3 regions of the Gluconacetobacter sp. genome follow, and region 2 is predicted to be linked to each of the others. Evidence: predicted binding sites of a transcription regulator. Region 2 holds the regulator's gene; each other region holds the start of a gene.
What was found. Region 2 encodes LexA, which represses DNA repair genes until DNA is damaged. Its sites were predicted from a motif close to TGTTCTANNTANGTTC; they were not measured.
Positions count from the first base shown of each region.

Region 1: a site for LexA is predicted at 4,208-4,223, ahead of ABF821_RS05535 (PA0069 family radical SAM protein). Genes of this name have one in related genera too.
Region 3: a site for LexA is predicted at 2,109-2,124, ahead of ABF821_RS03080 (ImuA family protein). Genes of this name have one in related genera too.

Region 1 covers NZ_JBDNXE010000018.1:6,909-14,192, reverse strand. Annotated here, with positions in the region: gene ABF821_RS05550 (hypothetical protein) at 1-386, shown strand, start outside; gene secF (protein translocase subunit SecF) at 316-1,257, opposite strand; gene secD (protein translocase subunit SecD) at 1,269-2,828, opposite strand; gene ABF821_RS05535 (PA0069 family radical SAM protein) at 2,992-4,140, opposite strand; gene ABF821_RS05530 (Gfo/Idh/MocA family protein) at 4,357-5,352, shown strand; gene ABF821_RS05525 (4a-hydroxytetrahydrobiopterin dehydratase) at 5,360-5,707, opposite strand; gene ABF821_RS05520 (ABC-F family ATP-binding cassette domain-containing protein) at 5,773-7,284, opposite strand, start outside.
Region 2 covers NZ_JBDNXE010000080.1:2,746-10,029, reverse strand. Annotated here, with positions in the region: gene ABF821_RS14090 (alpha/beta fold hydrolase) at 1-109, shown strand, start outside; gene bioD (dethiobiotin synthase) at 106-1,509, shown strand; gene ABF821_RS14080 (RcnB family protein) at 2,013-2,228, shown strand; gene lexA (transcriptional repressor LexA) at 2,376-3,122, opposite strand; gene glp (gephyrin-like molybdotransferase Glp) at 3,262-4,467, opposite strand; gene rpmG (50S ribosomal protein L33) at 4,627-4,794, shown strand; gene ABF821_RS14060 (FtsB family cell division protein) at 5,004-5,333, opposite strand; gene eno (phosphopyruvate hydratase) at 5,446-6,726, opposite strand; gene ABF821_RS14050 (DUF3429 domain-containing protein) at 6,903-7,284, shown strand, end outside.
Region 3 covers NZ_JBDNXE010000007.1:60,207-67,490, forward strand. Annotated here, with positions in the region: gene ABF821_RS03075 (Y-family DNA polymerase) at 1-1,384, opposite strand, end outside; gene ABF821_RS03080 (ImuA family protein) at 1,299-2,060, opposite strand; gene ABF821_RS03085 (hypothetical protein) at 2,451-2,861, shown strand; gene ABF821_RS03090 (SOS response-associated peptidase) at 2,898-3,557, shown strand; gene ABF821_RS03095 (DUF2285 domain-containing protein) at 3,568-4,116, opposite strand; gene ABF821_RS03100 (transcriptional regulator domain-containing protein) at 4,034-4,402, opposite strand; gene ABF821_RS03105 (DNA -binding domain-containing protein) at 4,466-4,744, opposite strand; gene ABF821_RS03110 (XRE family transcriptional regulator) at 4,756-5,040, opposite strand; gene ABF821_RS03115 (hypothetical protein) at 5,198-5,350, opposite strand; gene ABF821_RS03120 (DUF736 domain-containing protein) at 5,692-6,018, opposite strand; gene ABF821_RS03125 (hypothetical protein) at 6,620-7,060, opposite strand; gene ABF821_RS03130 (hypothetical protein) at 7,224-7,284, shown strand, end outside.

The DNA.
Region 1 (7,284 bases), on a different contig from region 2:
GGGGCGGGGCGCCCGCCGAGAGCATTCAGCCGGTGAGCAGGCTGCCGCTGCCGTTGCAGGCGTATCTGAGCCTGGATACGTATTTCATCGCCCAGGGGATGGTGAAGGGGCGGCTGTCGGATGGACGGCTGATGCATGATCAGGCGCGCGATCTGGTGGCGGCGACCCTCTATGCCCGCCAGTTGGCGGCGCGGAACATGATGCACCCGACGGTGGATGGCCAGAAGCGGGTGCAACTGGCCATCGAGATGGTACTGGACTGCGTGCAGCAGGCAAACAGCGGCGCGACAGCCGGCTGTCTGACGCCGCCGTCGGTCAGCGGGGGGGGCGGGAGTCCCGCCGCAGGCGCTTTTCACCCAGCAACAGCAGAATCGGCGCCGCGATAAAGATCGAGGACGAGGTTCCGACCACGATCCCGAACAGCATCACCCACGCGAAGCTGGACAGGCTGGCCCCGAACAGGGCCAGCGGCAGGGCCGCCAGGAACACGGTGGTGGAGGTGCCCAGCGTGCGGCTGAGGGTCTCGTTGATCGACAGGTCGATCAGTTCGGCCAGCGGCATGGTGCGGTATTTGCGCAGGTTCTCGCGCACCCGGTCATAGACCACCACCTTGTCGTTGGTGGAGTAGCCCAGGATCGTGAGGATGGCCGCGACCATCACCAGGTCGAACTCGAAATGGGTGATGACCAGGAAGCCGACGGTCTTGGTCAGGTCGAGGATCAGGGTGATGACGGCGCTGACCGCGAACTCCCACTCGAAACGGAACCAGATATAGCCCAGGATCATCAGTAGGCTGATGCCCAGCGCCAGCATGCCGTCACGGAACAGTTCGGCCGAGACCGAGGCGCCGACGGCATCGGCGCGCAGGACCTGCGCGCCCGGCAGGGTGGCGACCGCGTGGCGGACCGAATCGACCAGTGCCTGGGTGCGGGCCTCGTGATCGGCGCTGCTGGCCGGGGGCGCGTCGAGGCGGATCAGCACGTCGTCGGGGGCGCCGAAGGACTGCACGCCGGCGGCCTCGACATGCTGGGTGGCCAGCGCCGCGCGGACCTGGCCGAAATCGGCCGGGCCCTGGGTGCGGACCTCGACGACGATGCCGCCCCGGAAATCCAGCCCGAGGGTCAGGCCGGGATGGAGGAACAGGATCACGGACGCGATCGACAGCACCGCCGAGGTGGCGAGGCCCATGAAGCGGCCGCGCATGAAGTTGATTTTTGTGCCGTTGGGCACGAAGCGCAGGAGGGGGCGAGAGAACATGGTGATGCGCCTCAGACCGGCAGGACAGTGGGACGGGTGCGGGCGTACCAGCGTACCATCAGCATCCGCGACAGCAGCAGCGTGGTGAACAGCGTCGTGACGATGCCGATCATGATCGTCAGGGCGAAGTTCTGCACCGGGCCGGTACCGAAGGCGAACAGCATGATATGCGCCAGCAGCGCGGTCGCGTTGCTGTCCAGGATGGTGGAGGTCGCGCGCTCGAAGCCGGCCTGCATCGCCGCCAGGGGCGTGCGGCCGCGCGCGATTTCCTCGCGGATGCGTTCGTTGATCAGGATGTTGGCATCCACCGCCATGCCCAGGGTCAGCAGCATGCCGGCCATGCCGGGCAGGGTCAGCGTGGCCTGGAACAGCGACAGGATGGCGACCATCAGCACCAGGTTGGCCAGCAGGGCGACATTCGCGTACCAGCCGAAGCGGCCGTAGAACAGCGCCATGAAGACGATCACGAGGGCGAAGCCGATGCCCAGGCTGATCATGCCCGCGCGGATCGAGTCCGCGCCCAGCGACGGGCCGATGGTGCGCTGTTCGATGACCGACAGCGGGGCGGGCAGGGCGCCGGCACGCAGCAGCAGGGCGAGGTCGGTGGCCGACTGGGCATTGAACCCGCCGCTGATCTGGCCGTTGCCGCCGCTGATGGCGCTGCGAATGACCGGGGCCTGTACCACCTTGTTGTCGAGCACGATGGCGAAGCGGCGGCCGACATTGGCCTGCGTGGTGGCGGCGAAGGCGCGGGCGCCGATGGAATCGAAGGTGAAATTGACGGCCCATTCGCCGGTCTGCTGGTCGATGGCGGCGGAGGCGTTGGTCAGGTCCGAGCCATCGACATCGACATGATCGGCGACCGGCAGTTTCTGGTCCGGCGCGTTCATCATCGGCAGCAGGCTGACGCCGGGACCGGGCACGGCGGAGCCGAGCGCGCTGTCCTGCACCATGTGGAAAGTCATCTTCGCCGTTGTGCCGAGCAGGTGCTTGACGCGCTCCGGATCGCTGATGCCGGGCAGTTCGACCACGATGCGGTCGTCGCCCTGGCGGGTGATCTCGGGATCGACGGCGCCGGTCGCGTCGATGCGGCGGCGCACGATCTCGATCGACTGGGTGACGGCGTCGGTCGCGCGCAGGCGCATGGCCTCGGGCGAGAGCGTGACGGCGATGCTGCCATCGGGCCGCTGGGCGACCGCGAATTCATTGGGCACCGCCATGGGCATGGCGCGCAGGGCCTTGAGGTCCGCCTCGGTTTCGGAGGGGCTGCGCGGGGTGAAGGTCACGGTGCCGGCGTGCGCGTCGGTCGCGACATCGCGGTAGCCCAGGCCGGCGCCGAGCAGCGCCTGGCGGGTGCCGTCGGCCAGCGTGCGCAGGCGGTCGGCGGTGACGCTGTTCATGTCCACCTGCATCAGCAGGTAGGAGCCGCCCCGGAGGTCGAGCCCCAGGTGGATCTGGCGCCACGGCACCGTCGGCGCGGGCTGGCGCAGGGCATTGGGGAGGCAGAGCAGCACCCCCAGGAAGCAAACGGCGACGACCGAGGCCAATTTGAGCCGGCTGTAATACATCATGACTGAAAAGGGTGCTCCTTACGCTCGGCCCGGCCGGCTCCCTGTTCGCGTGTCGATGCCGGCGGAGGGCCGGCGACGCGGGAACATGCCGGGCCGGCGCGCCGGATGCAACCGCCCGACGGCTTCCGCCGCACGAAATCCTTCCGTTTCGTGGGCGTATTCGTCAGAACAGGGAGAGTTGCGGTTCCGGCGGCGGTGGGGGGGACGCGAAGCGCGTGCAGTCCAGCGGCCGCCCGCGTGTGAGCCCCAGTGCCCGGCGGGCGCGGGCGAAACGCTGGGCCAGCAGGTCGGCATGCGCGCCCTGGCCCCGGCCGCGCTGGCCGAAGGTCGAATCGTTCAGCCTGCCGCCACGCATCGCGCGGATGCGGTGCAGGACGTGGTGTGCGCGGTCGGGGTAGTGCTGGGCCAGCCAGTCCGCGAACAGCGGTGCGACCTCCAGCGGCAGGCGCAGCAGCGCGTAGCCGGCATCGCAGGCGCCGGCCCTGGCGGCGGCGCCGAGAATCGCTTCCAGTTCGTGGTCATTGAGGGCCGGGATCATCGGTGCGGCCAGGACGCCGGCGGGAATGCCGGCGGCGGCGAGGGCCGACAGGGCGTCGAGCCGCCGGGCCGGGGTGGAGGCCCGAGGCTCCATCCTGCGGGCCAGTTCGGTATCGAGCGTGGTGACCGACAGGCTGACGCGCACCAGGTTGCGCGTGGCCAATGAGGCCAGAAGGTCGAGGTCGCGCAGGATGCCGGCCGATTTGGTGACGATGGTGACCGGGTGGGAAAACCGGTCCAGCACCTCCAGGATGGCGCGGGTCAGGCCCGTCTGGCGTTCGACCGGCTGGTAGGGATCGGTGTTGGTGCCGAGCGCGATCGGGCGGACCCGGTAGGCATGATGGCGGAGTTCCCGCTCCAGCAGGCGGGCGGCATCCGGCTTGCAGGTGAGGCGGGTTTCGAAATCCAGCCCCGGCGACAGGCCGATCCAGGCGTGGGTGGGGCGGGCAAAGCAGTAGATGCAGCCATGTTCGCACCCGCGATAGGCGTTGATCGACCGGTCGAAGCCCAGATCCGGGCTGTCGTTGCGGGTGATGATGGTGCGCGCCTGCTCGAATGTGAGTTCGGTGCGCGGGGCGGCGTCGTCCGCGGCCACGCTGCCCCAGCCGTCATCGACCGGGGACGAGTGATGGCGGGCGAAGCGGTCGGGCGGCGACAGGGTGGCGCCACGCCCATGGCGGATGCCGGCCAGGGTGGACGACTCGTCGGACAGGGTGCGCGCGGCGGCGCGGGTCGGCTGTCCGGAGCCGATGCGGATGGGGGACGGGTTGGACATGGCGGGCTCCGGGACGGCGCCTGTGGCGGGTGGGCGGCATGATGGCAGGCCGGCCTTTGGCGATCAAGAACAAAAAGTGAACATGCAATCCCGCGCGGGTTGGCCGGCGGTGCCGCCTCTGGCCGATCGGGCGCGCGTGCTCTAACCCTTCGTCATCCTGAATGCGGAGAGGACACGATGGCGGGGCTGTTCGGTGGCGGAGCGACGCGGGGTGAGATGGCGCGGCAATTGCGCGTGGGCGTCATCGGCGCCGGTCATTTCGGACGGTTTCATGCGCTGAAGGTCGCCGCGTCGCCGCGTGAGCGCCTGGTGGGCATTCATGACCCGGACCAGGCGCGGGCCGCCGCCGTTGCGGCTGAGGCGGGCGGGGCCGAGGCGGGCGGGGTGCCGGCGCTGGCGCTGGACGACCTGCTGGAGCGGTGCGAGGCGGTGGTGATCGCCGCGCCGGCCGAACATCATTTCGCGCTGGCCGACCGGGCGTTGCGGGCCGGCCGGCATGTGCTGGTGGAAAAGCCGATCGCCTCGACGCTGGAGCAGGCCGACCGGCTGGCGGCGCTGGCCGTCGAGACCGGGCTGGTGCTTCAGGTGGGGCATCTGCTGCGCTATTCGGCCGAGCATCATGCCATTACCGGGCGGATTACGCGCCCGCTCTATATCGAGGCGACGCGCATCGCCCCCTTCAAGCCGCGCGGCACCGATGTCTCGGTCATTTTGGACCTGATGATCCATGATCTGGATCTGGTGCTGGCGATCGTGGACAGCGAGATCGTGGATGTCGATGCGCTGGGCGCGGCGGTGAGTTCGCAGCACGAGGATATCGCCAACGCCCGCGTCCGCTTTGCCAACGGGTGTGTGGCGGCCATTACCGCCAGCCGGATTTCGCTGAAGACCGAGCGGCGGATGCGGCTGTTCTCGGAGGAAGGTTATCTTTCGGCCGATTTCGTGAAGCGCGAACTGACGATGATCGGGCGGGAGACGGGGTTGCCGTTGCCGGGCACCGGTGGCTTCCGGCGGGAGGTCGTGCGGTGGGACGACCATGACACGCTGGCGGCCGAGCATGTGGCCTTTGCCGCCGCGTGCCTGGATGGCGCGCCCGTTCTGGTGGATGCCCAGGCGGGCCGGCGCGCGCTGGCGGCGGCGCTGGCGGTAACGGACGGCATCGCGGCGGTGCGTGCGCTGTGGGAGACCTCCGGGCTGGTCAGCCCCGGCTGATGGACGCTCAGTGGGGCAGGGTCTCGATCCGTGCCGCCATGATGAAATCGTTGCGGTGCAGGCCGCCGATACTGTGGGTTTGCAGCTTCAGGCGCACATAGCCCCAGCCGAAGGCGATGTCCGGATGGTGGTCGGCGGCTTCGGCCAGGGCCGCGATCCGTTCGACCAGGGCGTAGGCACCGGCGAAATCGGGCAGGACGCAGGAGCGCAGCAGCGTCGTGCCGTCAGGGGACAGGGTCCATTTGGGGATCTGGGCCAGCAGGCTTTCGGATTCGGCGCGCGTCAGGGCCGGCGTGTCGCGGGGACACGGGACGATGACTTCGCGGGCGAGGGCTGCGGTGGCGGAGAGGGGCATGGCGGTGTTCCTTCAGCCGCTGGTCTCTTCCACGCGGCCGGGGTGCGTGCCGCGCGCGGCGCGGGTCAGGATGAACCCAGCGATTCGCGCAGCATTTCCAGTTCCAGCCAACGTTCTTCGGCCGCCGTCAGTTCGGCCTCGGCACGGTCCAGTTTTTCCGTCGTCGCGGTGAAGGCCGCCGGGTCGCGGGCGTAGAGGCCGCCATCCGACAGGACCGTCCGCAATTGGCCGATCTTTTCCTCCAGGGTCGCGATCTGGCCGGGCAGGCGGTCCAGCGCGTGCTGGTCCTTGTAGGAGAGTTTGCGCGCCGGACCTTTGTCCGACCGCTTCTGTGCCGCGGGCGGTGCGCCTGCCTCGGGGCGCCGGTCGCGGCCCGCCGGAGCCATGCCGCCGCGCTGGGCCAGCATGTCGCTGTAGCCGCCGGCATATTCGACCCAACGTCCGGCGCCTTCCGCCAGCAGCACCGAGGTGGCCACCCGGTCGAGGAAGTCGCGATCGTGGCTGACCAGCAGCACGGTGCCGGCATAGGCGTCCAGCATCTCCTGCAACAGGTCGAGGGTTTCCAGGTCCAGGTCGTTGGTCGGTTCGTCCAGCACCAGCAGGTTGGAGGGGCGGGCGAGGGCGCAGGCCAGCATCAGCCGGCCGCGTTCGCCGCCCGACAGCGCGCTGACGGGGGTGCGCGCCTGTTCCGGGCGGAACAGGAAATCCTTCATGTAGCCGATGACGTGGCGCTTCTCGCTGCCGACCTGGACCATGTCGCCGCCGCCGCCGGTGAGGGTGTCGGCCAGGGTGCTGGCGGGGTTGAGCGTGCGGCGCTGCTGGTCGAGGGTGACGACCGACAGGGCGGTGCCGACGCGGATTTCGCCGGAATCGGGCTGGTCCAGGCCCGTCAGCAGCCGCAGCAGGGTGCTCTTGCCCGCGCCGTTGGCGCCGACGATGCCCAGCCGGTCGCCGCGCAGCACCCGCAGGTCCAGCCCGTCGATGACCGTGCGGGGGCCGTAAGCCTTGTGGATGCCCTCGGCCACTGCGACCAGCTTGCCGGACAGGCCGTCTTCGCTGGCCTGCATCCTGACGCCGCCGGGGGCGCGCACGGCGTCACGCCGGGCCTGGCGCAGGGCGGCGAGCTCGCCGACCCGGCGGACGTTGCGCTTGCGCCGGGCGGTGACGCCGTAGCGCATCCAGTCTTCTTCGCGCGCGATCTGGCGGTCCAGCTTGTGGGCGTCGCGCTCTTCCTGCTCCAGGACCTCTTCACGCCAGGATTCGAAGCGGCCGAAGCCCTGGTCGAGGCGCCGCGTGATGCCGCGATCGAGCCAGACGACGCTGCGGGAGAGGGTTTCCAGCAGGCGGCGGTCATGGCTGATGATGATCATGGCCGACGACAGGGACAGCAATTCGCGTTCCAGCCACTCGATGGTCGGCATGTCGAGATGGTTGGTGGGCTCGTCCAGCAGCAGCAGGTCGGGTTCGGGCGCCAGCGCCCAGGCGAGGGCGCAGCGCCGGGCCTCGCCCCCCGACAGGGTTGCCGGATTTTCCGCGCCCGTCAGGCCCAGTTCGCCCAGCAGCAGGGCCGCGCGGTA
Region 2 (7,284 bases):
TATACCGGTCGAATGGATCGAGGGGGGCGGGCATCTGCTGCCGCTGACCCATCCCGACCGATGCGCCGCCGCGATCGCTGGCCTGATGGCGGAAGCGGGCCGGCCATGAGCGTGCGCAAGCAGCGGATCGCCACCCGTTTCGGTGCGGCTGAGACATATGACGATGCGGCGCGGGTGCAGCGGCTGGTGGCCGCGCGGCTGGCCGAACGGATTGCCGCCGCCGGCGGCGCGCCTATGCGCATTCTGGAACTGGGGTGCGGCACGGGGTTTCTGAGCCAGCATCTGCGCCGCCTGTTTCCCGATGCGGACCTGACGGTGAGCGATCTGGCACCGGAAATGCGCGACCGTGCCCTTCGCCGTCTTGAGGACCAGCATGGGCAGGGCGACGTGCGCGCCCTGGTGCTTGATGCCGAGGCGCCGGAAGCGGCAGGCGAGGGGTACGACCTGATCTGTTCCAGCCTGTCGATGCAGTGGTTTACGGACCGCGCCGCGACTCTGGCGCGACTGGCCGCCATGCTGGCGCCCGGCGGCATGATGGCGTTCTCCACCCTCTGCGCCGGCAGCTTCGACGAGTGGCGCCGTGTCCATGCGGCGGCGGGCCAGGAATGCGCGATTTCGGCCTATCCGGCCCCCGAGCGGCTGGCGGAGGATTGGCCGCGCGGGGGGCAGGGTTTTTGGGAAGTCGAGACGATTCTCGATCGTCCGGAAACGGCGCTGGCCTTTGTTCGCGAACTGCGCCAGATCGGCGCCTCGCTGCCGCGTGAGGGCGTGCGCCCGGTCGCGCCGGGTATGATGCGCCGCCTGTTGCGCGATCTGGAGACGCCGTCGGGCGTGACGGTGACGTACGGCGTCGGCTACGGCCTGTTTCGGACGCCTGCACGCAAGGGAGTCTTCGTGACGGGCACGGATACCGGGGTCGGCAAGACGCTGGTATCCGCCTGTCTGGTTCGCGCCTGGGCGGCGGAGTATTGGAAGCCGTTCCAGACCGGAATTGCCGAGGACATCGCGGACAGCGTGACGGTGGCGGCGCTGGCCGGGTTGGAGCCGGCGCGCCTTCATCCACCCGCCGCGGTGCTGGCCGCGCCGCTTTCGCCTTTCGACGCCGCCGAGCGGGAAAATATCGTGCTTGATACCGCCACGTTGCGCCTGCCCGCCGCTCGGGGCGAACGGCCGTTGGTCGTGGAAGGGGCGGGGGGCGTGATGGTGCCCGTTGCGCCGGCGTGCATGATGATCGACCTGATCGCCCGCTTCGCGCTGCCGGTTGTACTGGTCGCGCGCAGCCAGCTTGGGACGATCAACCATACGCTGCTGACCTTGCAGGCCCTGCGTCGGCGGGGAATTGCCATTGCCGGGGTGGTGTTGAACGGGCCGCCGTCCCCCGAGGCGCGACGCGCCATTACCCTGTTCGGCGGCGCGCGGGTGCTGGCGGAATTTCCCCATCTGGACCGGATCGGCCCGGCGCAGGTCGATGAACTGGCCAGGCTGCTGCCGTCGTTCGCGGCGCTCTGATATCGGGAAGCCGATCGGTAGGGCGATCCCGGCCGCGTGCCGGGCGTGTGGGCGGACGTGACGGTCGGGGTGGCTGTGCCACGCTTTTTTCCAGGCATCTTGTAACGCGGGATGCGGGATTGCGTCTGGATTTCGCCACAAGTCGGCAACATGATCCGTGCCAGTAAAAGGAGAATCCGGTGAAAGCAAAACTGGTGACCGGCCTGGTTCTGGGCTGTCTGATTGTGGGCGCGTCGGTTACTGCTGACGCGCAGCGTGCTCCGGATGGTCCCGGCGGTCCTGGTGGTCCTGGTGGCAGGCCGGGCGTATATGACGGGCGTGGCGGGCCGGGCGGCCAGGGTGATAATCGCGGTCGTGGCGGTCCCGGTGGTGGGCCAGGCGCGTATGACGGGCGTGGCGGGCCGGGCGGCCAGGGAGAACATCCGCGTCGTGGGGGGGCCCGGTGATGCACGGGCGGGGGGCCTGGCTATGACCGTCGCGGTCCGCAATATGGCGGCGGTCGGATGTGGAGACGTGGGGATCGCTATGACGGCCCGCGTTCGGGCATGTGGCAGGTGCAGGATTGGCGGCGTTATCGCGGCCTTTATGCGCCGCCGCCCGGATATTATTGGGTCCAGTATGGAAACCAGTTCCTGCTGACGGCTCTGGCGACGGGCATTATTTCCAACGTGATCGCGAACGCCTATGGAGCGGGACCTATGGGACCGGCTCCTTACTGACCACACTGACGACCTGCCGCTTCGCGCGGCAGGTCTTTGGTGTTTTCTTTGGTCTTTGTTTGATGGTTCGGGAAGCCTGACAATTTGTCAGAGCCAGCAGGCCCGAGGCTCTGCCGCCGATATTTCAAAGGCTGCTTAACACCGTCATCAATAACGGCGCAGCAAACCCACCAACGACCCCTGGATGCGCACCCGGTCGGACGGCACGATGCGTGATTCGTAACGGGCGTTGGCGGGTTCCAGGGCGATCGTGCTGCCACGTCGACGCAGCCGTTTCAGCGTGACTTCCTGATCGTCGATCAGTGCGACCACGATCTGTCCGTTATTGGCGGTGTCGCCCCGGCGGATGATGACGGTGTCGCCGTCGAGAATCCCGGCCTCGACCATCGAATCGCCGGCGACTTCCAGCGTGTAGTGATCGCCACGACCCAGCAGGTTGATCGGTACCGAGACCTGAGCCCCGGTCTCGCGCAATGCCTCGATCGGCTGGCCGGCGGCGATACGGCCGTAGAACGGCAGGCCGACCGCCTCGGCATCGGTCGCGATGGGGGCGCCCGCCAGCCGGCCGGCGAAATCGCCTTTGATGACATTGGGCACGAAAGAATGATCGACCGCCTCTGGCGCCGGGCTGGTCGCGATGGGGGCGCCGACAGGTTCCCGTGGCGTGGCGGGCGAGGCCATTTCCGGCAGGCGCAGGACCTCCAGCGCCCGGGCGCGGTGATGGCGACGTTGCAGGAAACCCCGCTCCTCCAGCGCCGAGATCAGCCGGTGGATGCCGGATTTCGATCGCAGGTTCAGCGCATCCTTCATTTCGTCGAAGGAGGGGGAGAACCCCGTCTGTTTCAGGTGCCGGTCGATGAACAGCAGCAGTTCATGTTGCTTGCGCGTCAGCATTGGCACCCCGTGACCCAGTCGTTCCGTCAGTCGGCCAATCCGTTGTCAACAGAAGGGAACAAACAGGAAACCGCCTTGTTGTGTTCTATATTGGTTCCCGCCCGTCCGTCAATATCATTGCCGTTATGGAAATGGGTGGTCAGATCGAGAGTGTGTCCAGCCTGATGATCCGGCAGGGCGTGCCCGCGCGTGCGGGGGGGGCGTGAGGCGGACGCATGATCAGGGCGTCGCTGCTGGCCAGTGTGTGCAGCATCGCCGAATCCTGGCGGCTGAAGGCCGTTGCGATCAGGCCGCCATCCGGCGCGCGGGAGAGGGTGGCGCGCAGATAATCGGCCCGCCGGTCGTTCTCCGGCAGGTCGCCGCCCAGAATCGCCATATCCTCGGGCAGGTGCGGGGCCGTGTGCCCGGCCAGCGTGCGAATCGCCGGCAGGGCGAAGACCAGGCCGCAGACCAGGGCGGCCACCGGATTGCCCGGCAGCCCCAGGACCGGCACCCGGCCGATCCGGCCATGCATCAGCGGCTTGCCGGGACGCATGGCGATCTTCCAGAAATCGACCGAGAGCCCGATCTGCTCCAGCCCCTGCTGCACCAGGTCGTAGCGGCCGACGCTGGCGCCGCCTGCCGTCAGCAGCAGGTCGGCGGTTTCGATTCCCTGGGCCAGACGGGCGATATCCGATGCGGTATCCCGTGCGGACGGGAGCATGACCGGGACGCCGCCGCAGGCGCGCACCAGGGCGGCGAGCATCGGGGTGTTGGAGTTGGCGATGCCGCCCGGCGCGATCGGCTCGCCGGGCAGCGCGATTTCGTCGCCTGTGGACAGGATGACCACGACCGGGCGTCGGCGCACGGGAACCCAGGCATGGTTCGCCGCCGCCACCAGCCCGATATCCCGCGCCGTCAGTGCCCGTCCGGCCGGGACGACGACCTGCCCCTGGGCGAAATCCTGCCCCTGGCGGCGGATATACTGCCCGGAACCCGGTGGAACGGTGACCGTGACCGCGCCTTTATCCTCCTGGGCGTTTTCCTGGATGAGGATCGCGTCGGCGCCATCGGGCACCAGGCTGCCGGTATAGATGCGCACGGTTTCACCGGGGCCGACCTGGCCGGCGAAGGGATGGCCCGCCGGGCTCTCGCCCACCAGCGACAGGACGCCGCCCGGCGTGCAATCGGCTGCCCGCACCGCATAGCCATCCATGGACGAGACATCGGCCGGCGGGTTGTCCAGCCGGGCCACGATGTCGGCAGCGACGATTCGTCCCCAGGAATCGGCCAGGGGTACCAGTTCCGGCCCCGTGGGTTCGAGGTCTGCCAGGATACGTGCCTGGGCTTCGGCGACACTCAGCATCGGTCCCAATTCTCCCTTATTCGACGGGCCTGCACACATATCTGCTCGATTCGTGCGACTAACGCTTGACCTGGGGGCTCTGTATGCGCATTTTCCGCCGACTTGAACCACTGCTGCACCTGATTGTTCCAGCAGCGGCGGAGCAGTGCTGAGGATTCCATGGCCAAGACCAACACCATTCAGATCAAGCTCGTCTCGTCGGCAGACACCGGGTATTTCTACGTCACGAAGAAGAATGCCCGTGCTCAGACCGGCAAGCTCGAGATGCGGAAATACGACCCCGTTGCGCGCAAGCACGTGGCCTTCCGCGAAGCGAAGATCAAATAATCCGCTCTATTCCGCGCGTTTCGCGTGGGATAGGTCGAAAAAAGGCCGGGCACCCTGCGGGGTGGCCGGCCTTTTTTTGTTTCGGGGGCTGTGTTCGCGCATGCGCTTGGTTGCGGCTGTTCGACAAGCCGGCCCGCCGAGCGAGAATGCTGCGAAGCGCGGAGAATATCGCTCAGGATCTTCGGCGGGAGGACGTTGCAGACAGCCGGCTAGAACAGCCGGTCGTGCGGGCCGTAGGGGATGACGAGTTCGTCGGGGCGCGCCAAGTTGAGCATTGCGCGTGACCGTTCGTCCAGCGTGTCGCGGTCCAGCGCCTTTTCCTTCAACCCGCTGACCCGGCGGGTCCAGGCATTCTGTTCCGAGACCGCGTCCATCTGTGCGGCGCGGGCCTCGTCCAGCAGGTGCAACTGTGCCTGATAGCTGTGAATGCCATGGTCGCCCTGCATGGCGTTGACGCCGAAATAGGCGGTCAGGCCGATGAACAGGGAAGGGGGGACGACCATACGGAGGGTCCGCCGCACAATCCGGCCGATCTGCATGGTCAGTCGTTCTCCCATCTCAGCAGGCTACCAATCTCTATTGTACTATTCCCGATTCGGCGGCGGCGGGAAACTGTTTTCCGCGCCATGCCGCCGAATCGGGACGAAGTCTTCAGGCGGTCTTCAGGATCGTGCGGCCGGCATAGCGGGCGGCGGTCGCCAGTTCGTTCTCGATCCGGATCAGCTGGTTGTATTTCGCGGTCCGGTCGGAGCGCGACAGCGAGCCGGTCTTGATCTGCCCGCAATTGGTCGCCACCGCCAGGTCGGCGATGGTCGAATCCTCGGTCTCGCCCGAACGGTGGCTCATCACCGCCGTGTAGCCCGCGTGATGCGCCATCTCGACCGCTTCCAGAGTCTCGCTCAGCGTGCCGATCTGGTTGACCTTGACCAGCAGCGAATTGGCGACGCCGGCCTTGATGCCGCGACGCAGGCGCTCCGGATTGGTCACGAACAGGTCGTCACCGACCAGTTGGACCGTCTTGCCCAGGGCGGCGGTCAGGGCGGCCCAGCCTTCCCAATCGTCTTCGGCCAGACCGTCCTCGATCGACACGATGGGGTAGCGGGCGACGAGGTCGGCCAGATAGCCGATCATGCCGGCCGAATCCAGGCTCTTGCCTTCGCCTTCCATGACGTAGCGGCCGTCGCGGTAGAATTCGGTCGAGGCGCAATCCAGCGCGAAGGTGACATCCTCGCCCGGACGGTAGCCGGCGGCTTCCACGGCCTTGGTGATGAAGCCCAGGGCCTCGTCGGCCGATTTCAGGCCGGGGGCGAAGCCGCCTTCGTCGCCGACATTGGTGTTGTGGCCGGCCGCCGACAGGTTCTTCTTGAGCTGGGCGAAGATTTCGGAGCCCACGCGCACCGCGTCGGCCAGCGTGGGCGCGCCCACCGGCTGGATCATGAATTCCTGGATGTCGATCGGGTTGTCGGCATGCTGGCCGCCATTGACGATGTTCATCATCGGCACCGGCAGGGTGCGGGCGTACACGCCGCCGACATAGCGATAGAGCGGAACCTGCAATTCCTCGGCCGACGCCTTGGCGACCGCCAGCGAGACGGCCAGGATCGCGTTCGCACCCAGCCGGGCCTTGTTGGGGGTGCCGTCGAGATCGATCATCGCTTCGTCGATCGCGACCTGATCGGCCGATTCGGCGCCTTGCAGGGCTTCGAGGATTTCGCCCTCGATATTCTCCAGCGCCTTCAGCACGCCCTTGCCGCCGTAACGGGACTTGTCGCCGTCACGCAGTTCGACCGCCTCGTGCGCGCCAGTCGATGCCCCCGACGGGACGGCGGCCCGGCCCTTCGCGCCGGACGCCAGTTCGACATCGACCTCCACGGTCGGGTTGCCGCGACTGTCCAGGATTTCGCGCGCGACGATATCGACGATAGCACTCATGGGTCTGCTTCCTCGGTTTATGACTATTGGGCCCGTTGCAGATCGGCCGCGACGTGCAACGGTGATCGGGATGTCCTCGCGGCTATCCCGACATGCCAGGCAAAATTCTCCTGCCGCCTGTGATCGGTATCATGGGCAGGCGGCGAGCCAAGCGATAATAGCAGGGCAGGAGGAAGATGAACATGAAACGCCTGCCGCTTCCAACGGTTCTGATGGGAATTGTCAGCCCGATTCCAGCCATCGTCTTCGCGGTTGGAGGATTGTTTTCCTCCGACACGGTGCCGGGCATGACCATGGGGCTGGTGGAATATGCCGCCCTGGTGCTGGCCTTCAGCGGCGCCGTGCATTGGGGGCTGGCGCTGGACCGACCCATGGTGATCATGGGGACGCGTCTGGACGCGGGGCCTGACAACCGGCGGCTGCTGATGGGGGCTTTGCCCTTGCCGGTCGGCTGGCTGGCCTGCCATGCAACTTTTCTGGGCCATGTCCCGTTCGGGCTGGCTGTGCTGCTGGCGGGATTTTTCGGGCTGTTTCTGGCAGAGCGGGCGGCGTGGCGCC
Region 3 (7,284 bases), on a different contig from region 2:
CCCCCCGCCACCATTCGCCGAACACCCGCTCCGGACCGTCGGCGCATTTCACCTTCCGCCGCACTCCACGCCAGATAAAGAACAGCGGCGGCTGGTCCGGCAGTTCCGCCATGGCCTGCACCGGCTCCGGCCGCGCCAGCAGGCGTGTCGGACGTGGCCAGTGCTCCGGCCAATCCTTCTGGTCGTCCGGCGCCAGCGCCGGCACTCGACAGAAGGACCGCTCCGGCACATCGCTCTCCACCGGAGCGAAGCGATACAGGGAATGATGGCCCACACGATTGGCCAGGGTGTCGATCAGATCCGAGACATCCGGTTCCTCCTCCGCGATCAGCGAGGAGATTTTCTGGCGCGGCGCGATCGGCTCGGCCAGTGTGGCGGTCAGGACCATACGCTCGATGCCGAAACCGGGATCGATGGTTTCGATCTTCTCGCACAGCAGCCTGACCAGGCGCTTGGCGTCGCGCACCGGCATCGCGGTGGCGATGCGGATCGCCTCGGTGCGGCTGTCGACGCGGTGCAGCACCAGGTCGAGACGCCGGGCTCCCTGCCCGCGTTCTTCCAGTCCCTGACAGAGCGGCGGAACCAGCTTGCCGATATAGCGGGCAATCGTCTCGGCGGCCCCGATCGGCTCGGCAAAATTCCGGCTGACCATGACCGGGTCAACCGGCCGGACCGGCAGGATGGCCTCACTGATGCGACCATAGGCCTGGTCCAGCCGGCGGGCGACGTCCGGCCCGAAGCGGAGCGCCAGCGGCGCGCGCGGCATCGCGGCGAGCGGAGCGATGGTCGCGACGCCCAGCGCCCGCAGGCCCTCGATCATATTGTCCGGCAGGCGCAGGGCCTCGATCGGCAGGCCCGCGATCGCGGCGGCCGTCTCCCCGGCCGGCACTACCAGAGTGCGCGCGCGGCCATAGCGCGCCAGCGCATGGGCCGCGCCCAGCGTGTCGGCGACCACAGCCTTGGCGGTGATGCCGGCGTCTCGCAGCCGCCGCACCATTTCCGCCAGCATGGCCGGCTCGCCGCCATGCAGATGATCGGCGCCGGTCGTATCCAGCACCAGACCGTCGGGCACGTCCACCGCCACCAGGGGGGCGATCCGCTGCTGGAACCACAGCGCCAGTTTCTCCAAGCCGGTCCGGTCGCCCTCCAGGTCGGCATCCATGATGATCAGATCGGGATAAAGTGCCTGCGCCTTGGCGACCGGTGTGCCAGGGCGTACGCCCGCCTTGCGGGCGGCGAGGTCGACCGAAAGCACGACACGACGTCGTCCCTCGCGCCCGACCAGCGCCAGCGGCGCTTCAGGCGCGGGTGCGTCGGCGCCCAGCCTTTTCCTGATCCGATCCGTCGGCCACAGCGGCAGGAAGAGAGAGACGACCCTTGCCATCGCAAGCCTCCACTTCGAAATCGGCGGATTCTCCCGCCCGCGCCCGAATTAGTTCCAGCAGCCAGCGCGCCCGTCCGACGCCGGGCACCGGCAGGGATTCGGACGGCAGGACCGAAATCCGCCAGCGCGTGACACTGGCGGTCGGCTGGCCGAAATCAGCCGCCTCGGTCTGCCGGCGCCAGCGGCGGACGGCGATCCCCAGCGCGCCGGACGTCTCGGCCGCCAGTTGCAGCCGGCGGGAGGCGGTCATCGACAGGCGCGCGACTTCGGCCACGACGGCACCCAGACCGCCACGCCGCAGCCCCTCCTCGAAGCAGGCCAGGACATCCTGGTCCACGCCAGCCTCGACATAGATCACCCGGCTCCCGTCCAGTCCGACCTGTTTCAGGGCTGGGGCGAACAGATCCTGGCGGGTGACGATCCACAGCACCTTGCCCTTGGTGCGCGCGGCGATGCCGGCGGCAAACTGCCCGGCGGCCGCGCTGTTGAGGGCATCGTTCCCGCCACCTGCCACTTCGTGCAAGGCGCCGAGCGCCAGGCCGCTACCCGGCAGGCGGCGATCGATGTCAGGGATGCCAAAGGGCAGCACGGCCCGTCGGCGGGTGGCCGATCCTTCGAGGCGGCGGATCTGGTCCCGCAACGCCTCCAGCGGGGGACGGAATAGGGGCGCAGACATGGTCGATCGGTTTCCAGGATGGGTTCCCAACCGGCGGTCGGGGTCGTTTGTTCCCTATCTGTTCCTTACTCTATCCAAGAGTCAACGCCGCATCGCACGTGCAGGTGGCGCCCCAGGCGGAGAGGCCGGGATCGACATCGTGGCGGCGACATCGTGATTCCATTGCAGGACAGGGAGTTACGTCCGCAGCGCTGAGAGCACCCCCCTCTCGACGGCTTGAACGCGGCGCAAAGCCAGGCCGTCATGCACGGCGCCAGAGCCGGGATCCGCCGTCCGCCCGAGTCCCCGACCACCAGGGGCAGGTCAGGATGGCGCAACTTCGCGAAAAATAATGTGTTCCTTGCCTTCGCTCCATGCGTTCCTCCCATTGCCGCATGTATGGAGATACCGATGCCCGACGATCTTCCCGCGGTTCGGACGCAAACCCTGGCCCGTATCATCGGGCCCTATCTCGTCGTTCTCGCTGTCGCGTTGTTCGCCCGCCTGGGCACATTGCCCATGCTGCTGCCGGTCTTCATGCAGAACGGCCCACTGGTGCTGGCCACCGGCGCGTTCACCCTGATGGCGGGCCTCGCCATCGTCGCACTCCATCTTCGGTGGGAGAGCCCGAGTGCGATTGCAATTTCTCTGATCGGCATTGTCATCACGCTCAAGGGTGCTGCACTCATGGTTGTGCCGAGCCTCGGCGCCGCCATGACGGCCGCGATCGTGGAAACGCCCCCGCTGTTGCTGATCGCCGCCGCGATCGTACTGCTGTTAGGCCTTTGGCTGAGCTTCGTCGGCTGGACTTCGCGGGCATAGCCATCGCGTGCGAGACGAGGGAAGAGAAAGCGATCCGTGTGCAATCTGTTTTCGATGACCACCAACCAGCAGGCGATCCGCGACCTCGCAAAGGTCATGGTCGACCGCACCGGCAATCTCCCGCCGTTACCTGGCATCTATCCCAACATGATGGCGCCGATCGTTCGCAATTCGGTGGACGGGCGCGAACTGATGATGGCGCGCTGGGGGATGCCGACGCCGCCCCGCTATCTCGCCGGTAAGACGGTCGATCGGGGCGTGACCAACATCCGCAATCCGCAGTCGCCGCATTGGCGGCCGTGGCTCGATGTCGCGCATCGCTGCGTCGTGCCCTTTACCAGCTTCGCCGAGCCCGAACCGCAGCCGGACGGTTCCCGGCCGCCGGCCTGGTTCGCGTTCGGTGAGACGCGTCCGCTCGCTTTCTTTGCCGGCATCTGGTGCCGGTGGACGTCCGTGCGCAAGGCGAAGGACGGAGAGACGACGGACGACCTGTTCGGCTTTCTTACGACAAAGCCGAACCACGAAGTCGGAGCCATTCATCCCGAGGCCATGCCGGTGGTCCTGGCCACCGGGGAGGAGATCGACCGCTGGATGACGGCGCCGATCGACGATGCGCTGCTCTTGCAGAACCCGTTGCCTGACGGCACGCTGACCATTGTTGCCAGGGCGACCCCGGAAGACCCATCACGGCAATAGCCCCCTCTCGCTATCGTCCCCGGAACGGATGGAGCAGCAGGCGCCGGTATCCTCCTTCTGTCAGCACGCGCGCGAAACGCACCAGCCGTTTCATGCGGAAATGCAGATCGTGCGAGAGCCAGTCCCGTGAGGAAACCTTCTGACCGAAAAGGACGAACGCGATCTCATGCTGCGTCGCCCTGGCGTCCAACCCATCGAGCGTACGGAGCGCCAGGATCAGCCGAGTGACCCGATCTGGCGACAAGGTCGCGGGATCGGGTCCGGAGCGCCGGCCCATCAACGCGCGCCAGAGCCGCAACGCGGCCTGGACGCGCACCTCGAACAGGGCGTCGAGCGGCAGGACGACAGAGAGGGCTTCGATCTCCGACGTCACCAGATGCAGGCGCAGAACGACGCCGGGGCGCTCAAGCAGGAGTTCACCAACCTGGCCCGCCGGCAATCCGATAAAAACGGAGGTGAACGGCGGGTGATCCGGGTCAGCCAGACCGGTCGGCGCTTCCATCAACGCAATCACGCCCGGCAGCACCGCAGCACTCCACAAGGCAGTACGCGGGTTCAGCGCAGTGCGGACACTTTCGAAATCGCAACCCCCAGCGCCGGGCGAACGCCTCGGCATCCGGCTGCATCAGGGCACCTCGGCGCAACGCGCGCTGAAGCGTCGCCCGCTCGCGCATGAAATCACGATTGCGACTGACAAACTGCAAGGCAAAGGCAGGGGCGTCGAGCGACCGCAGGCCCTCGTACGCGCCCGCCGACCGCCAGGTGGCGCGGCTCATGGCGTCGTCTCCGATGCGTAACGGGTGGGAACTGGGCAAGCACTTGCTCGCGAGAGTATGCCAGACCATCCCGCTGCCCGCTACGCCCCGGCAATGCAACAGGTCTTGCGGATTACGCAACGATTCAGGGTATCAGTGGGGGGCGCCGCCACGCAGCAGATGCTGGTAGCCATGCTTGGTCATCCAGTGCGCCCGAGCCAGATGGCTGTGCCAGCAGCGGTGGACACCATCGGGATCGGCCGCCGGGTCGCGGTGGAGCACGATCCGGGCGACCTCGCGCCAGTCCGCACCGTCGGCCTCGGCGTCCAGCAGACGCAGATAGGTGATGAGGTGCTGTTCGTCGTAGCCGGTGAGACAGGACGCTTCCGGAGCGCTGTCGGCAACGGGCAGGTCGAGCGGGGGCTTCTGCATGATGGGGCCGATCAGGTCGGAGAACGAACGCGACGCACCCTAGCCTGCCGCGTTTCATTACCGGAAGTCTCGTTAAGAAACATGACGCCGCGCCCTTGTCCGGACTCGATAAACAGGATGCCCGCCGCCTCAAGCGCGCGACGGACCTGGTCGGTCGTGCCCTCATGGACGCCGAGACCGCGTTCGGATTCGAGGCGCTTGAGCGCGGTCAGTGCTACGAGGGCTTTTTCAGCGAGCATCTCCTGTGTCCAGTTCAGGAGTGCCCGTGCCGCCCTTACCTGTCGGCCAGTGATCATCCATGATCACATCCGACACGCGGGGCATGCACACCAGAAATACGACTATAATAGTCGCGTTAGAGAGATTCAACAACGTTCTTTCAGGATGATGGCCAAGCGGAATCGGCGTCTGGATGTCCGAAGGTACGGGCGACCATACGAAAAGCCCCCCGCTCTATGCGGGGGGTGTCTCATCGTAGCGGTCCGCCGCGAATTGCGCGCATGCCCGCTTCAGTTCGCGCTCGATCTGTGCCCGCTCGCGGCGGCTGAGTGCGTAGCTGGTGAGTTCGGCGCGCAGCATCTGGATGTGGTCGTGTAGCGTGGTCATCGTCCTGCTCCTTTCGTTTCTCGAAGACAGGACGGACGGCTCATGCACGCGGGAGCCGGGTCAGGGATCGCCGCAGGCGACCGCGCCAGCGGCGCGCGGGGGAGCCGATTTTGTCTGGTGTGCCCGTAGGGTGCGCCGGGCAAAATTGGGGGGACCGCGCGTCCTTGAGGCAGTTCACGCCGGGCATGGTACAATGGGAAGACTGAGGGAAGCTCTGTTCCCCCTACCCACCCGAAGACAGGCGAATCGGATCGCGGACGATAAGCCACGCCCACCCTTCCGTTCCGGCCGCCACCACGAAGGCCCCGCCCGGACCGGCCGGGCGGGGATCGCAGGAGCCTTCAGTCGCCGTTGCGGCGACCGTTGGGGCGGGACCAGATCAGGCTGTAGGTCTCGCCGTCCTCGTCGTTGAAGAGATTGGCGAAGATCGGGGCGTTGAAGCTCGGATCATCCAGCTTGAGGCCCAGATAGCTGCGTCCCTCGTTGGACTGCTTGGACCAGGCCGCCCCGATCTCGGCCCTGTTGACGAACACCCTGTGGCTGGGGGCGTTCTCGCTCTGGCGTCCGGTGTCGGGAACGATACGGACATTGCGGACCTGAACCGAGAGGGTGACGATTTCGCCGACATATTCGTTGCCGGTCTTCCTGAAGGTGCCGATGGTGGCCATGATACTGCTCCGTGATCTCTGTTATCGAGCCCGCACCATTGCGGCCTCGATGGCGATCGGACAGACGGAGGCGAGCGGCGGCGCATCCCGTAGGGACCGAAGCGCAGCGGAGGACGGCGGGACGGAATTTTCTTGTTTCGCGAGGAATGACGGCGCAGCCGTCAGGGGAAGAAAATTATGGCCCGCTGTTGCGCCACAGCCGATCGAGGCGAAGCCGCCCTCCGGCTAGATCAGCCATTTTCAGAGGCCGTATGCGTGCGCGGCCCGACAGAGCGCACATCACGGAGGACATGATGCCCCCTCGACGTGCAGGATCCGGCAGGGAAAAAGCCAGGCATCGTCACCTGGCCGTTCCGGCCGTGACCATGACCCGTTCTCGTGGGCGCGTGCCCTGCGGGCACACCGCGTTGGCCACTGTTTTCGTCAACGCGCGCAGAACAGGAAAACGGTCCTGAGCCGGCAGCCCCGCAAGAGGGACCATCAGGGACGGATGCACGATGCGCCAGGCTTTATCGCCACACCCCGCCTTTCTCATGACGAAAGGACGCGCATCTCCACGAAGTGCCTGATCCAGGCCTGCCTCCGGTTGCCGCGCAGGCCGTCAGACCCGCGCGATGCTTCCGCCGGCCGGTTCGGGCGGGGCCATGCCGGTAAAGCGGACGAACGCGGTGATGCCGACCGCGATGGCGCCGATCACCGAAAAGAAGAGCTGCCAGACGGCGGACGGCATCATCATCTGGGCGAGGCCGTGGGTGGCGCTATAACCGGCAATGATGGCGGGCACGGTGTAGAGCAGGACGATCAGCCCTCGCAGCCAGAGCCATGGTGCGCAGGCGAGTGCGATCTGGCCGACCATGAAAGTTGCAATGCCCGCCATGACGCCGACGATCAGGGCGCCGATCACGCCGGCACCGGTATGAAGTGCCCAGAGCCCGGCATACAGACCGCCGGCAAACGGCAAGGCGAAGACCGCGAGCGTGAACATGAGCCAGCAGAAAAAACCGATGCCGGCGACGATCAGGAACGGTGCGAAGATCACCATGGTGGCGGCTCCCGTGAAGATGACATGATCTGACGGTCGCGCCTGCCACCACCACCACGGCGCGGTCGCATCATAGCGAAAACGATATGTCGACGGAACGAGAATCATACTGGCGTCCGGCATGCAGACGTGCATCGTTATCTCCTCGCACGGAGAAAACGTCATGGCGGAAATCACGGGACGCGAACTGCATCTGGTCAAGAAGGCGCTCGCCATTGCAGTGC